One region of the Solibacillus kalamii genome, then DNA from elsewhere that is predicted to be linked to it. Evidence: riboswitches for the same ligand, from Rfam matches in the RefSeq annotation. Region 1 holds a riboswitch; each other region holds the start of a gene.

The links. Region 1 has a riboswitch for S-adenosylmethionine ahead of CBM15_RS16870 (methionine ABC transporter ATP-binding protein). Riboswitches for the same ligand answer to the same signal wherever they lie in the genome.
Region 2: it holds a riboswitch for S-adenosylmethionine, as region 1 does, so the genes downstream of both, CBM15_RS18385 (bifunctional homocysteine S-methyltransferase/methylenetetrahydrofolate reductase) here and CBM15_RS16870 (methionine ABC transporter ATP-binding protein) in region 1, are expected to answer to the same signal.
Region 3: it holds a riboswitch for S-adenosylmethionine, as region 1 does, so the genes downstream of both, metK (methionine adenosyltransferase) here and CBM15_RS16870 (methionine ABC transporter ATP-binding protein) in region 1, are expected to answer to the same signal.

Annotation. Positions count from the first base shown of each region.
Region 1 covers NZ_NHNT01000014.1:47,158-52,672, reverse strand. Annotated here, with positions in the region: gene CBM15_RS16890 (arsenate reductase family protein) at 1-163, shown strand, start outside; gene gcvH (glycine cleavage system protein GcvH) at 244-624, shown strand; gene CBM15_RS16880 (toprim domain-containing protein) at 714-1,040, shown strand; gene CBM15_RS16875 (thioredoxin family protein) at 1,048-1,350, shown strand; SAM riboswitch class I at 1,412-1,514, shown strand; gene CBM15_RS16870 (methionine ABC transporter ATP-binding protein) at 1,660-2,688, shown strand; gene CBM15_RS16865 (methionine ABC transporter permease) at 2,681-3,349, shown strand; gene CBM15_RS16860 (MetQ/NlpA family ABC transporter substrate-binding protein) at 3,508-4,314, shown strand; gene gltC (glutamate biosynthesis transcriptional regulator GltC) at 4,438-5,340, opposite strand; gene gltB (glutamate synthase large subunit) at 5,459-5,515, shown strand, end outside.
Region 2 covers NZ_NHNT01000018.1:16,102-21,616, forward strand. Annotated here, with positions in the region: gene CBM15_RS18370 (tetratricopeptide repeat protein) at 1-595, shown strand, start outside; gene CBM15_RS18375 (chemotaxis protein) at 738-1,229, shown strand; gene hemG (protoporphyrinogen oxidase) at 1,378-2,763, shown strand; SAM riboswitch class I at 2,850-2,947, shown strand; gene CBM15_RS18385 (bifunctional homocysteine S-methyltransferase/methylenetetrahydrofolate reductase) at 3,050-4,894, shown strand; gene metH (methionine synthase) at 4,887-5,515, shown strand, end outside.
Region 3 covers NZ_NHNT01000015.1:76,695-82,209, reverse strand. Annotated here, with positions in the region: gene pckA (phosphoenolpyruvate carboxykinase (ATP)) at 1-1,079, opposite strand, end outside; SAM riboswitch class I at 1,279-1,394, shown strand; gene metK (methionine adenosyltransferase) at 1,658-2,854, shown strand; gene CBM15_RS17455 (gamma carbonic anhydrase) at 2,970-3,482, opposite strand; gene CBM15_RS17445 (alpha/beta hydrolase) at 3,736-4,539, shown strand; gene CBM15_RS17440 (alanine/glycine:cation symporter family protein) at 4,672-5,515, shown strand, end outside.

The sequences.
Region 1 (5,515 bases):
TCGTGAATTGGGTCTAAAAGATAAATTAGCGACAATGTCCGAGGATGAGCAATTAGAGCTATTGGCATCAGATGGTATGTTAATTAAGCGACCGATCGTAACAGATGGTAAAAAATTAACTTTAGGATTTAAGGAGTCTGACTTCTTAGAAACTTGGAAATAAACAGTTATTCACATTGTATTTCCGAACGAAATATGGCAAAATGAACTTGAATGTACTACATATAACATGGAGGTTTTCGAATGAGCACACCAAAAGAATTACGTTATTCAAAAGAGCATGAGTGGGTTAAAATTGAAGACGGTAAAGCAACAATCGGTATTACGGATTTCGCACAATCTGAATTAGGTGATATCGTATTCGTAGAATTACCTGAAGTAGGCGATGAGATTTCAAAGGATCAGCCATTCGGTAGTGTAGAGTCTGTAAAAACAGTTTCTGAACTATATGCACCACTTTCTGGTAAAGTAGTTGCAATCAACGAAGAATTACTGGACAACCCAGAATACGTTAATGAATCTCCATACGGTAATGCATGGATGGTTACTGTTGAGTTAACAAGTGAAGCGGAAGTTGAAGAATTATTAGACGCAGATGCTTACACTGCATTAATCGAACAATAATATGAAACACTAAAGCCTTCTATAGTAAGGTTTTAGTGTTTTTTTGTTATTCTATACATAAAGGTGACTTTGAAAGGAAGCGTGTACGTATGGGAAAATGCCTTGTTGTGGAAGGACGTGCCGATAAGTTGAGATTAATCCCGATTTTAGCAGAGGACGTGACAATTATTTGTACAAATGGCACAATAAGCGAAGTGAATTTGATTGATTTATTGGAAGATTATGAGCAAGATGAAATTATCACTATGTTTGATGCAGATAAAAACGGTGAAAAATTACGTAAACTGATGAACCGTGCATATCCTGAAGCACAACAGCTAATCATACCTCACGAATACATTGAAGTAGAAAAAACACCTACTAAAATCTTAAGGGATATTTTACTACGAGCAAAATTTTTAGTAAAAGAAGGATGACAGTATAATGGAACAATGGACGAAACAGCAATGGGAACAAAACGTGCAACAATATGATCAGACAGCATTTTTCCTATATACGCCTATGTGCGGCACATGTGAAGTATCGGAAAAAATGTTGGAAGTAATTGAGAAATTACTACCAGATCTCCCGCTTGGTATGGCAAATATCAATTATTTAGGGGATTTGCCTTATGAACTGAAAATTGAAAGTGTACCTTGTTTAATCGTTTCAGATAACGGGGAACTAACGAATAAAATTTATGCATTTAAATCCGTACCGTTTTTGTATGAAATATTAAAAAAGTAATTGACGTAGTCACTTTGTCGTGATAAAGTAACATTCATAATAATAAAACTTAATAACGTTGCTCTTATAAAGAGAGGTGGAGGGAAGTGCCCTATGAAGCCCGGCAACCAGCGATTACGCAAAGGTGCCAATTCACACAAAGTGTAAACTTTGAAAGATGAGAGAACGGTTTACCGTATAAATGTATGTGAAACCTTTCTACTTGTCTTGGTAGAAAGGTTTTTTTCATTCAGCGGATGTTTTGGATGAAAAAAGAACATGATTTTGAAATAGCAGGAAGGTTATTTCAATTTAGAAGGAGTACAACCGATGATTGATATACAAAATATTACAAAAGTGTATAACACGAAAAATGGTAAGCTTACGGCAGTTGATAATGTAAGCCTATCGATTAACAAAGGAGAAATATACGGTATTATCGGCTACAGTGGTGCCGGTAAAAGTACAATGATTCGCCTATTGAACGGTTTGGAAAAGCCAACGACAGGTTCTGTCATTGTAGGTGGTCAGGATATTGCAAAAGCTTCCGGGGCTAAATTACGAGAAGCACGTCAAAAAATAAGTATGATTTTCCAGCACTTCAATTTACTTTGGTCACGTACCGTTGAAGAAAACATCGCATTTCCACTTGAAATAGCAGGTGTTTCAAAAGCTGATCGTGAAAAACGAGTAGAAGAGCTAATTGAACTTGTTGGTTTAAAAGGAAGAGGGAAAGCGTATCCTTCTCAACTTTCAGGCGGTCAAAAGCAGCGTGTTGGCATTGCCCGTGCGTTGGCAAACAATCCGGAAGTGCTTTTATGTGATGAAGCGACTTCAGCACTTGATCCTGAAACAACGGATTCAATTTTGGAATTGCTGCTTGATATTAATAAAAACATCGGACTTACAATTGTACTCATTACACATGAAATGCATGTTATCCGTAAAATCTGTAATAGAGTAGCTGTTATGGAAGCCGGAAAAGTAGTGGAACAGGGAGATGTATTACAAGTGTTCCAACATCCGCAAGCACCAATTACGAAAAACTTCGTGTCGCAAGCTTCTGGTGAAACACAGGAAACGCAAGCATCACTGGAACAGATTTTAGCCAATTATCCAGAAGGCAAAATCGCTAAATTAACATTTGCAGCGGCAACGACAGAACAGCCTGTCATCTCACAAATGATTAAGCAATTTGACGTAGTTGTAAATATAGTGCATGGCAAAATCTCAAATACAACGGGCGGTTCGTTTGGTACATTGTTTATTCATATCGATGGCGAGCCAAAAGCAGTCGGGGAAGCATTAAGCTTTTTAGCGAAGCAAGAAATTCAGGCGGAGGTGATTGAGCATGTTTAATCAATTATTTCCGAACGTAGATTGGGGTAAAATGCTCGAAGCAACATATGAAACAATTTATATGACGGCTGTTGCGACAGTCATCACATTTATACTAGGACTTCTAATTGGTATTGTCTTATTTTTAACGAGTGACAATCAATTATGGGCAAATAAAATTGTCCACTTTTTGACAGGGTCACTCGTGAATATTTTCCGCTCGATCCCATTTATCGTCTTGATCATTTTATTAATTCCATTTACGAAGTTTTTACTTGGAACAATCCGAGGTGCCAATGCAGCATTACCTGCGCTTATTATCGGTGCAGCACCGTTTTATGCGCGCATGGTGTTAATTGCATTAAGAGAGATTGATAAAGGTGTTATAGAAGCGGCTCGCTCAATGGGAGCGAAAACTTCTACGATTATTTGGAAAGTGCTGATTCCGGAAAGCTTACCGGCATTAATTTCAGGTATTACTGTTACAGCTGTCGCTTTAGTAGGGTATACAGCAATGGCCGGCATCATTGGTGCGGGTGGTTTAGGAAACCTGGCATTCCTTGATGGTTTCCAGCGTAACCGAACAGATGTGACTTTAATGGCAACTGTATTGATTTTAGTTGTCGTATTCATCATCCAATATATTGGGGATTTCATCACAGCAAGAGTGGATAAACGATAGTTAGTGGCTTCTAAGGCCGTAATTATAAATATTGGTGCATCGAAACGATATGGACGCAAACTTTTATAAAAGTGCGCGTCTATCCGAAAAATAATCAGAATATAGAAAAAGTTTCGATGGACCGAAAACAAACTAATAAAAAAGGGTAGGTAAAACAAATGAAAAAGTTATTATCAAGCGTTATTTTAGGAGCTTCAGTACTTGCATTAGCAGCATGTGGAGGAGAAGATGAAAAATTAGTAGTTGGTGCATCGAATACACCACACGCAGTTATCCTTGAAAAAGTTAAACCGATTTTAGAGGAACAAGGTATTGAGCTTGAAATCGAAACTTATACAGATTATGTACTTCCAAACCAAGATTTAGATAACGGTGATCTAGATGCGAACTACTTCCAGCACATTCCATACTTCGAAGCACAAAAAGCAGATTTCGATTATGACTTTGCAAATGCTGGCGGTATTCACATCGAGCCAATCGGTATTTACTCAAAAAAATATTCATCTTTAGAAGAACTTCCTGAAGGGGCAACGATTTTACTTTCTAACTCAGTGGCAGACCATGGACGTATGCTTTCATTACTTGAAGCGCAAGGTTTAATTACATTAGCAGAAGGTATTGATAAAACAAAAGCAGAAATAAAAGACATCGTAGATAATCCGAAAAACTTCGAATTCGATGCAAACACTGCAGCTGAATTATTAGTGCAAATGTACGAAAATGAAGAAGGGGATGCGGTATTGATCAACTCAAACTTCGCAATCGATAACGGCATTAACCCATTGGAAGATTCAATCGCAATCGAGTCTAGTGAATCACCTTATGTAAATATCATTGCAGTAAAATCTGGCGATGAAGATTCAAAAGAAATTAAAGCATTAGTAGATGCATTACGCTCGAAAGAAGTTCAAGACTTTATCGTTGAAGAGTGGGGCGGCTCTGTAGTACCAGTTTCAGGCGAATAAAAATAATCCAAGAAACCATTTTCTCTAATTAGGAGAAAATGGTTTTTTTCGTTTCATAAAATTATCTATTCTAGAATGGGATTTCTCCATATCTAATGAAACTTCTACTTCTATCCAAGCCTTTTATTGGAATCGTGTTAATCGTGAATAAAAAGTTGATATAAAGTCGACAAATACTTGTTCGGATGGGGCAAGATCTCTTGATGTTGGTGCAATAATGCCGACTGTACGTCTTATATTAGGTATGGTGATCGGCACTTTGACGGTCATGCGCGGTGTTGAATCATAGAGTGAACTTTCCGGTAAAAGTGTCACACCTATTCCTGCAGCCACAAGCCCTTTTAATGCATCCATATCTTCTCCCTCGGTAGTGATATTCGGCATAAAGCCTACAGAGCGGCACGCATCAACGGCAACTTTGTTTAAAATATAACCTTCAGGAAAGAGTACAAATTGATCATGACGCAAATCAACAAGGTTAATCGATTCTTTTTTCGCTAGTGGGTGTGTTGCGGGCAACAAAGCATGGATGTTTTCGCTGAACAGCACGGTTGTATTGATTGCTTCGTCTTTTGGTGGTAATGGTCCAAGCAAAGCTAAATTCAGCTCGCGATTTTTGACCGCATCGATCAAATATTTATAGGACCCTTGGCGTAGATGGAAAGAAATTTCCGGGTATTCTTTTTTAAATGCAGAAATGACGGTCGGCAATACATAGCTTGCCAAACTTGTAGGGAAACCTATTTTAATTGTACCTTTTGCCGGGTCTAAATATTCTTCTACCTGCTTTGCAGCAAAATCAATTCCCTTGAGTGCGGTAATACAATGTTCCAAAAAAATCTTCCCGACTGGCGTCAACTTTACGTTACGCCCGATTCGTTCAAAAAGCGGTGTTCCAAGTTCTTCTTCCAAGTTGGCAATTTGTCTGCTGATCGCAGACTGGGCAACGTGTAAATGCTCCGCAGCTTCAGAAATATGCTCGCGTTCTGCCACCTCTACAAAGTAACGTAACTGTCTTAATTCCACTATTTCCACCCCATTCATCTAAAAAGTAGATTGTTTATATCCAAACTATATATTGTTTATATTATTTCGAAAACTTTAAAATGTAAATACGGTATTGAAAGAATGAGGGGGAATGGATATGAGTTTTCATCAGTTACCAGAAGCGCAAGGGTTATATAATCCTGAATTTGAACAT
Region 2 (5,515 bases), on a different contig from region 1:
GAGTGAGCAGCAGGCATTTTTACTTTATAAAAGTGCTGCACATTTAGGCCACCCTGATGCAATGAATAATTTAGCAGATATGTATTTGAACGGTGAGGGAACAGCAGTCGACGAGCAACAAGCGCTCAGCTGGTTTAAGATGGCTGCGCAATTCGGTATTGCTGAAGCAATGTTTACACTCGGGATCATGTATGAACAAGGATTGGGTACCGAATGTGATGAATCACAAGCCTTTACTTACTATTCCCGCAGTGCAGAAAAGCAAGATGAAGAGGCAATGTACCGAATGGGTATGATTTATTTTTCAGGAGAGCTCGGTCAACAGCAAGATAATGAAAAAGCGTTGGAATGGTTTTTAAAAGCGAGCGGACAGTTTCATGTTGATGCAACATTTAATATCGGCTACTGCTATGAAAATGGTCATGGGGTAGCACGAAATAATGAAAAAGCAATCCATTACTATAAAAAAGCAAGCTTGCTGGGAGACATGGAAGCAACAAAAAAAGTAGTAAGCTACTACGAACAGAGGGATATAGCAGAAGCTGCCAAGTGGCGGGAAAAGCTAAAAGTTCTAAATAACGATATATATGAATAATAATGTAATAGATACTAAAAAGTTTTGATTTTCTATTTCCTTGTCATAAATTAGACCTATTTCATTGATAAATATAGGTTTAATTTTAATGAAAAATAGGAAATATATTATAAGGGGAAAGTATTAAGAAGGGGGAATTTTTATGTATATGTTTGCAGTCCAACAATTCTCTTCTGATCATAATGAGGATAGTATTCAAAAACTACAACAAATGCTATTAGAACAGCGGGAGAATCTGACGACGCTATGTACGATTGTCGAATATTTAAAAAGCTATATCCAAACTGGATTAGACCATAAAGATGTTATTAAATACAAACAAAAAATTCAAATGATGACTGATAAACAAAACAAACGTTACGATCAAATTGATGAGCTTATCAATACGAATATTTTGGAATTGAAAAAAGGTAAAACAACAGACAATACCGCACTTGTATATGGAAAAGAAGTTCGGAAAATTGAATCTGGTGTTCGTACTTTAAAGCTATTTGCCAGCGACGCTGTAAATATGCTAGATCTTAACAAACATTTAGAAAACCGCAGCAGTGAACGTATACGTTATTTTGATAAACGTTCAACATCTTTGGAAGCAGAAATAATTTCCCTGACAAAGCAACTTTCTTATAAGTAAAATAGAGGCCATCCTACCTGGGAATATGTCCGAGGTAGGGTGGCTTTTCTTATGAGGTTCTGAAAATTGTAATACCCAGCTGACCATATTCCGTATGAAAAAGTTTATACTATAAGAAGAGAAGCGAACGAAATAGGAGAGAATGGATATGAAAACAGTAGTAGTTGTAGGTGGAGGGATTACCGGGCTATGTACAATGCATTATCTGAAAAATAAAATGCATGAGCAAAACGTGGAAGCGCGGTTAATACTGATTGAAAAGAACGCATATTTAGGCGGAAAAATTCATTCCGAATACGATAAAGGATTTATTATGGAAACAGGGGCTGATTCAATTGTAGCACGCCATCCAGGGGTATTGGAGCTTATTAAGGAGCTTAATTTTGAATCAGAGCTTGTCTATAACGAAACAGGTATTTCCTACATTCATACGAATAACGAGCTGCATGCTATTCCGGCGGGTTCGACATTCGGTATTCCGATGAGTGTAGAATCGCTCATGTCGAGTACGTTAATTTCCGAAGAAGGAAAGAAAAGGGCCCTTCAGGATTTAGAAATCCCGAATACTAAATTTACTAAAGAAAGCTCTATCGGTACGTTTTTAGAGTATTTTTTAGGTGAAGAAATTGTTCGAAAGCAAATTGCCCCAGTATTGGCAGGAGTTTATTCAGGCGATTTATATCAATTAAGCCTGGCATCTACATTGCCGTATTTAGTGGATTATAAAAACAACTACGGATCGATTATTAAAGGCTTCGAGGCACATCGCGAGCAATTCGAAAAAGCTGCGAATAAGAAGTTTATTTCTTTCCGTCCGGGTTTATCAGCATTAATCAATCGTTTAGAAGAACAGCTGCCGGAAGTTGAATTCATGAAAAATACAGTAACAAAGCAAGTTCTAAAAAAAGGTGACCAGTATGAAGTCGTGCTGGAAGATGAAACAATATTGGCAGATATTGTTGTACTGGCCGTTCCAAATGAGACGGTACGTCATGTAATACAGGATGATTCATTAGAGGAACAGCTGAAAAAGTTCACGACGGCATCTACTTTAACGATGTATGTTGGCTTTGAAGTACCGGACGATATATTACCGGCTGATGGTACCGGCTTTATCGTTTCGCATAATAGTGATTTAGTTTGTAATGCATCGACATGGACGAGCCGTAAATGGAAGCATACGTCAGCAGAAGGCAATTTACTCGTTCGCCTGTTTTATAAAGATATTAATCTGCACTATGAAGAGTTGGCAGCCATGTCAGATGAAGAACTGACAAAAGTTGCATTGGAAGACATTCGTCTCAGCTTAGGTGTTGAAGCGGATCCAACTGTCATTAATGTAACAAAGTGGATTGACCAAATGCCGCGCTATGATTTGGCGCATAATGAAGCCTTATCAAAAGTTATACAGCAACTGGCAACGGATTACCCGAATGTTCTATTAGCGGGATGTGCCTATTTCGGAGTAGGAATCGGTGCTTGTATTCAGAACGGCAAAAAAACAGCTGAACACATTATTAGTCGAATTATGTAAAGAAATACTTCATTCAGCTAAAGGGTATTGACGGACGTATTAGATAACGTTATGATTCATTTAAATATTTCAAAAATTCATATTATTTCTTATCAAGAGAAGTCGAGGGACTGGCCCGATGAAACTTCAGCAACCAACATTAAGTCAGGTGCTAAATCCAGTGGCGAATGCCAGAAGATGAGAAGGGATTAAGTCGATAACTACTATGCCTTCTTTTCTTTAATGAAAGAAGGCTTTTTTGTATCTTTAAAATACTGAAAATACTGTAAATGATGGAGTGAAGGCAATGGGTTTACTTGAAGAATTACAAACACGGGTTTTAACAGCCGACGGAGCAATCGGGACACTTCTTTATTCATATGGGTTGGATTATTGCCATGAAGAAATGAATATTGCCCGTCCTGATATTATAGAGAAAATTCATAGTGAATATATTGCGGCAGGTGCAGATATTATTCAGACCAATACATATGGAGCTAACCGCATTAAGCTTGCACGTTATGGTTATGAAAATCGTGTGAAGGAGTTTAATGAAGCGGCGTTAAAGATCGCAAAGCGGGCAGCTTCCCTGGATGGGCAATATGTTCTGGCAACGATTGGTGGTATTCGGGGAATTCGTAAAAGTGATGCAACATTAGATGAAATTTTAGCTGCGTTCCAAGAACAGGCGGAAGTATTACTAGCAGGTGAACCGGATGGATTTTTATTGGAAACGTATTACGATTTTGAAGAATTATCGCATTGTGTCCATCTATTACGTTCGATGACCGATTTGCCGATCATTGCTCAAGTGACGATGCAGGAACCGGGTGTCCTTCAAAATTTAATGACGTTAAATGAAGCGTTTCAAGACTTGGAAAGGTTAGGTGCAGATATTGTTGGGAGTAACTGCCGATTAGGTCCTTTCCATACAATTCAGGCATTTGAAGGGGTTAATTTACCGAATAAAGCTTTTTTATCAGCTTATCCGAATGCATCATTATTAGACATTGAAGATGGTCGAGTAGTTTATGAGTCGGAAACCGATTATTTCGCACGTGCAGCAGTTGAACTCGTAAACCAAGGTGTCCGTTTAATTGGCGGATGCTGCGGGACGACACCGAAGCATATTGCAGCCGTAAAAAAACGTTTGGCGAATATGCAGCCAATTGAAACAAAAGAAGAAAAACACAGGTCTACACAATTTGTCCGAATTCCGGAGCCGCGTAAACAGGAGCCGCTCCACGAAAAAGCAAAACGTGAACGTTCAGTTATAGTGGAACTGGATACGCCACGTCATCTGGAAATTGACGGATTTGTAGAAGGGGCAAAACAGTTATCTAAAGCAGGAGCCGATGTCATTATGATGGCAGATAACTCACTTGCTTCACCGCGCATCAGTAATATCGCGATGGCTGCGATTTTAAAAGAGCACGGAATTCGTTCATTGCCGCATTTAACGTGCCGTGACCGAAATTTAATTGGGCTTCAGTCACATTTAATGGGACTTGATGCACTGGAACTTCATGATATTCTTGTCGTGACAGGAGACCCGACAAAAGTAGGGGATTTCCCGGGGGCGACGAGCGTATATGATGTTTCATCAATGGAACTGATCTCTCTAATTAAGCAGTTAAATAAAGGTGGTTCTTTTACTGGGAAATCGCTGCGTAAACAGGCAAATTTCTCGGTAGCCGCTGCCTTTAATCCGAATGTTCGTGTATTGGACCGTGCTGTAGCCCGTTTAGAAAAGAAAATCGAGCATGGAGCAGATTACTTTATTTCACAGCCGGTTTATACGAAAGAAAAGATTATCGAAATCTATGAGGCGACGAAGCATTTGGAAACACCGATTTATATCGGGATTATGCCACTAACATCTTCACGCAGCGCGGAATTTTTACATCATGAAGTACCGGGCATTAAACTGTCCGATGAAGTACTTGCAAGGATGGCTGCCTGTGGGGATGACAAGGAAGCATCGACAGCAGAAGGAATCGCGATTGCTAAAGAGCTGCTCGATACAGCATGTGAATACTTTAATGGTATTTATTTAATTACACCGTTTTTACGCTATGATATGACGCTGGAATTAATGGACTATGTAAAACAATATGATGTGGAAAGTAAAGGAGTTCAGTCGAATGTATAATCACCCGATTCATGAGCAATTACAAAAAAGAATACTTATCATCGATGGTGCCATGGGGACGATGCTTCAGGCAGAAAACCTAACATATGAAGATTTTGGCGGAGAAGACTTAGACGGTTGTAATGAAAACCTGGTGCTGACAAGACCTGATGTGTTGAGTAAAATTCATCGTGCCTATTTAGCTGCAGGCGCTGATATTATTTGTACAAATACGTTTGGCGGTACACCACTCGTACTGGATGAGTATGACTTAGGGGACAAGGCAGTTGAAATAAATAAGCGAGCGGTTGAAATTGCACTAGAGGCAGCAAAAGAATTTTCGACACCGGAATGGCCGCGATTTGTTGCAGGTGCAATCGGACCTACGACAAAAACATTGTCGGTAACAGGCGGTATTACATTTGAAGAGTTGGAAGAAAACTTTTATATACAGGCAAAAGCGCTAATCGAAGCTGGGACGGATTTGATCTTAATGGAAACTTCTCAGGATATGCTTAATGTTAAAGCAGGGACGATTGCGATTCACCGTGCATTCGAAGAGCTTGGCAAAGAGCTGCCTGTCATGATTTCAGGGACAATAGAGCCAATGGGAACAACGCTTGCCGGGCAATCAATCGAAGC
Region 3 (5,515 bases), on a different contig from region 1:
GTCAATTTAGAAATAGGAGGTAATACACCAAATGCATCGGCTGTTAAGAAGACGATTGTATTTGGATGACCTGCTACTGATGGTAACACAATATTGTCAATATAGTCGATTGGGTAAGCGACACGTGTATTTTCTGTTAATGAACCGTCAGCATAGTCGCATTCGCGTGTTTCAGGGTCTACCGCAACGTTTTCCAGTACTGAACCAAAGCGAATTGCATTATAAATTTCCGGCTCATTTTCAGCAGATAGGTTGATTGTTTTTGCATAGCATCCACCTTCAATGTTGAATACGCCGTTATCAGACCAACCGTGCTCATCGTCACCGATTAATTTACGATCTTTATCAGCAGATAATGTTGTTTTTCCCGTACCAGATAGACCGAAGAATAATGCAACATCGCCACCTTCACCAACATTTGCAGAGCAATGCATTGGGAAGATACCTTGTTCAGGCAATAAGTAGTTCATAATACCGAAGATTGACTTCTTCATTTCACCTGCGTACTCAGTTCCGCCGATTAAGATGATTTTCTTTTCAATAGATGTTATAATGAATGTTTCCGATCCTGTACCGTCTACTTCAGGATCTGCTTTGAAGTTTGGCGCAGATACGATTGTAAACTCGGCAACATGTTTAGCCAATTCGTCTGCTGTTGGGCGGATGAACAATTGATGACAGAATAGATTATGCCATGCATATTCATTAATTACTTTAATAGATAATTGAGACTCTTTGTCTGCACCTGCAAAACCGTTGAATACATATAACTCGTCACGTTCTTTTAAGTAATTAACAACTTTCACATAAAGTTTATCAAATACCTCTGCAGAAATCGGACGGTTAACTTTGCCCCAATCGATTTTATTGTTGCAAATTTCTTCTTTTACTATATATTTATCTTTTGGAGAACGGCCAGTGTATTTTCCTGTTTGGGCACGTAATGCGCCTTCAACAGTCAGCACGGCTTCTCCGCGTGATGTAGCTTTTTCAACTAATTGTGGAACAGATAATTGAGTTTTGATGTTTTCCCCGTTTAAAAGTTCTTTCAGCTCGTTAGCAATTTCTACCGAATTCATCTATTAAATACCATCCTTTTTTATAGTATTCCCTTATAGAGGGGAGTTGATTCCTAATTCAAAAATAGTATAACACATTAAGTGAAATAATCTATACTAATTGCAAATTATTTTTTCCGGAATTTTAAACATTGCGAAATACGTCAAAATTTGTTGACAGCACTTGTTTTTTTGCGTAAGATGTTTAATTGAACGGATACTCTTATCCCGAGCTGGTGGAGGGGCAGGCCCTATGAAACCCGGCAACCTGCGTATATTTTATACGTGTTGGTGCCAACCTGATGCAAGGGCAAAAATTCCCTTGAACGATAAGAGTGAAAGGTAACGAAACGTAATATCCTTTCCTCACGTGTGATGAACACGGCTATGAGAGAAAGGATTTTTTTTATTTTGTTTTACAATTTCGTGCTGAGCGAAAATTATATAGTTACAGCCTTTCAGACCCTCGTGTTAAAGCAAATATAGCTTGACGTTAAAAGGTAGATACGCATTTGCGTAATTGCTTTATATAACGGACATGGGTAATGAGTACCGTATCAATAAAAAACAATTGCCAAAGTGATTTAGGAGGAAATGACATGACAAATCGTCGACTGTTTACATCAGAAAGTGTAACGGAAGGACATCCGGATAAAATTTGTGACCAAATTTCGGATGCCATTTTAGACGCTATTTTAGCTGCAGATCCAAATGCACGTGTAGCTTGTGAAACTACGGTAACAACAGGCTTAGTATTAGTATCTGGTGAGATTACAACTTCTACTTATGTAGATATGAAAGGAATTATCCGCGATACAGTGGCAGAAATCGGCTACACACGCGGTAAGTACGGCTTTGATGCGGAAAACCTTGCGGTACTAGTAGCAGTAGGAGAGCAATCACCTGACATTGCACAAGGTGTTGACCAAGCATTGGAAGCGCGTGAAGGTTCAATGACAGATGATGAACTGGAAGCAATCGGTGCTGGCGACCAAGGATTAATGTTCGGCTATGCATGTAACGAAACACCGGAATTAATGCCGATGCCAATTTCTTTAGCTCATAAATTAGCACGTCGTTTAACAGAAGTACGTAAATCAGGAGAATTGGAATATTTACGTCCGGATGGTAAAACACAAGTAACAATCGAATATGATGAAAACAATGAACCTGTTCGTGTGGATACAATCGTTATTTCAACACAGCATGATGAAGAAGCAACATTAGAACAAATTCAAACAGATATTAAAGAGCACGTTATTAAACCGGTTGTTCCTGCTCAATTATTGGATGAAGCAACAAAATACTTCATCAACCCAACAGGTCGTTTCGTAATCGGCGGACCTAAAGGGGATGCAGGTCTTACAGGTCGTAAAATTATTGTTGATACTTACGGCGGCTATGCGCGTCATGGTGGCGGAGCATTCTCCGGTAAGGATGCGACAAAAGTTGACCGCTCTGCAGCATATGCAGCACGTTATGTTGCTAAAAACATTGTAGCAGCTGGCCTAGCTGACCGTGCTGAAGTGCAACTGGCGTATGCAATCGGTGTTGCACAACCTGTATCAATCGCGGTTGATACATTCGGTACAGGAAAAGTAGAAGAATCAAAAATCGTGAACTGGGTACGTGAGCTCTTTGATTTACGTCCTGCGGGCATTATTAAAATGCTTGATTTACGTCGTCCGATTTATAAGCAAACAGCAGCATACGGACATTTCGGTCGCACAGATTTAAATGTGCCATGGGAAAGTACGGATAAAGCGGCTGAATTGAAAGCAAAAGCAGGAATTTAATATAATAAAAAGGAGCATCCAGTTTAATGGATAGCTCCTTTTTTATGATCTCATATAAGATTCCTTTTAATAAGGTATAGATTTATAAGATTCAAAGAGGGGTATGACTGTTAAATTATTTTTGAAGTGATTTATAGTATTGCCCTTTTGCCACATATTCAGAAATTATCCGATCCATATCTGCGCGATCTTCTGCTGTCACTTCACGTACGACTTTTGCTGGGCGTCCCATCGCTAAACAATTGGGAGGAATCACTTTTCCGGGTGGTACAAGACTGCCGGCACCAATAAATGCTCCCTCGCCTATAACGGCCCCATCCAGTATGATGGAACCCATACCAACTAAAGCGCGTTTTTTAATTGTACAGCTATGTAATGTAACTTGATGACCTACTGTTACTTCGTCTTCAATAATGAGAGGGGCAGCGGGACTTTGATGAAGGCAGCTCAAATCCTGGATACTGACACGGTCACCAATTATAGTTTTGTTTACATCGCCACGAATTACCGTGTTAAACCAAATTGAAGTTTCGGCACCGATTGTTACATCACCGGTAATTGTGGCATAGTCTGCAATGAATGCAGAAGGGTGAATCGTTGGTATTTTATCCTTATAAGGGTAAATCATGTGCATTTCCTCATTTCTTCTATAAAATTGTAGATAAATCTATAGATATCGTAACAAAACGTGAAGATTTTTCAATTAACATTTCTTTTAGAACGGAATGTATTATAATTATACAAATAAATAGTAATATAATGTTGCCGATGTTAAAGAAGGTGCAATATCGTAATTTTTTGATACTCGGCAAACTCATTCCTGATTTTAAGGATCACGTGTTTATGTCATAAAAATATTTTATATGTAAGGAGTATTGGCCATGTGGAAATGGGAAACAGAGCAACAACCAAAAGCCGTAGTCGTTATTCTTCATAGCGCATATGAACATCATCGGTGGTACGCATGGTTAATCGAAAAATTCCGCAGTTCACACTTTCATGTTGTAATGGGGGATTTACCGGGACATGGAGAGCAAGGAAAGTATACAACGTATCATGATGAGGATTTTAAAGAATATTATAAGTACACAAAAGTATTATTGAAAGTGGCACTGGAATATAACGTACCGCTTTTTATCGTAGGAAATGGGCTAGGGGCTGCAATAGCTACGTATGTACTCCAGAACAATAAAATAGAATGTGCGGGTGTTGTTTTAGCATCCCCCTGGTTTAATTTAAAGCTGGCACCGGGAAAATTGTCGAATGCTTTATCAAGCTTCAGCGCCATTACATCGAATGTTAAGCTGAAACATGAGTTGGAACCTCACCATCTTACACGGAACACCGATGTGTTAATGGAGCTAAAAGAACAATTACCGTTGACGAGTATGGTGACGGTAAAATGGTATCGCGACTGGCAGCAAATGTCGCGGACAATGCGTAACCCTGAATTGAAGTTTCCGGATATCCCGGTATTATTAATGACAGGTGAAAATGATAAAGTTACAGACATTAGTACATCAAAGAAATGGATAACAGAGCATACGCTTTCCGAGTTTCACTATAAGCAATGGAAAGGTTGCCTCCACAGCCTTTATTTTGAAGTGGAAAGGGAAGATGTTTTTAAATTTACGATAGATTATATTAATAATGTTTTAAGAGACTTGGGATATATTATTGAATAGTGATAAGCCTAACAAAATCATACTTTGTTAGGTTTATTTTTATTTTCTTTAAAAAAATATATCGAAATTTTCGAATATTTGTAATATACTAAATTTCAAATTAATACATTATTTCAACAAAGGGGGTATAGTATGGATTTCTTGAATGATTTTGTAGGATGGGCCAACAATATTTTATGGGGTCCTGTCATGATTTATGGTATTTTAATCGTTGGTTTGTTTTTCTCTATCCTTACAAAGTTTGCGCAAGTCAGGCTTATTAAAGACATGTTCACGCTAATGTTCACAGGGGAAAAGTCCGATGCCGGAGTATCTTCCTTCCAGGCAATGTCGATTGCGTTGTCGGGTCGTGTCGGTACGGGGAATATTGTAGGGACGGCTTCAGCAATTGCTTTTGGGGGTCCGGGAGCGGTGTTCTGGATGTGGGTTACAGCCTTTATTGGGGCATCAACAGCGTACATGGAGTCCACATTGGCGCAGATTTACAAAGAGAAAAAAGATGGGCAGTATCGAGGAGGCCCGGCATTCTACATTGAAAAAACAACGGGAATTCGCGCATTAGGAATTATTTTTGCGGTTGCCATGATTGCATCTGTTGCGTTTTTAATGCCAGGTGTTCAGGCAAATGCCATTGCAGGTGCGGTTGATAACGCATTCGGTATTGATCCATGGATTACTGGTCTAATTACGATTCTTTTATTAGCGGTCATTATTTTTGGTGGGGTTAAACGTATTGCAAACACAGCACAAATTTTAGTTCCGTTCATGGCATTAGCGTATTTGTTAGTAGCCGGTATTATTATTATTATGAATATTACAGCTGTGCCTGAAGTGTTAGCATTAATTTTCCGCAGTGCGTTTGCGGCAGATGCGGTATTTGGCGGGATGATTGGTAGCGCTATTTTCTGGGGTGTAAAACGTGCTATCTATTCAAACGAAGCAGGGCAGGGTACTGGTGCACATCCAGCGGCTGCTG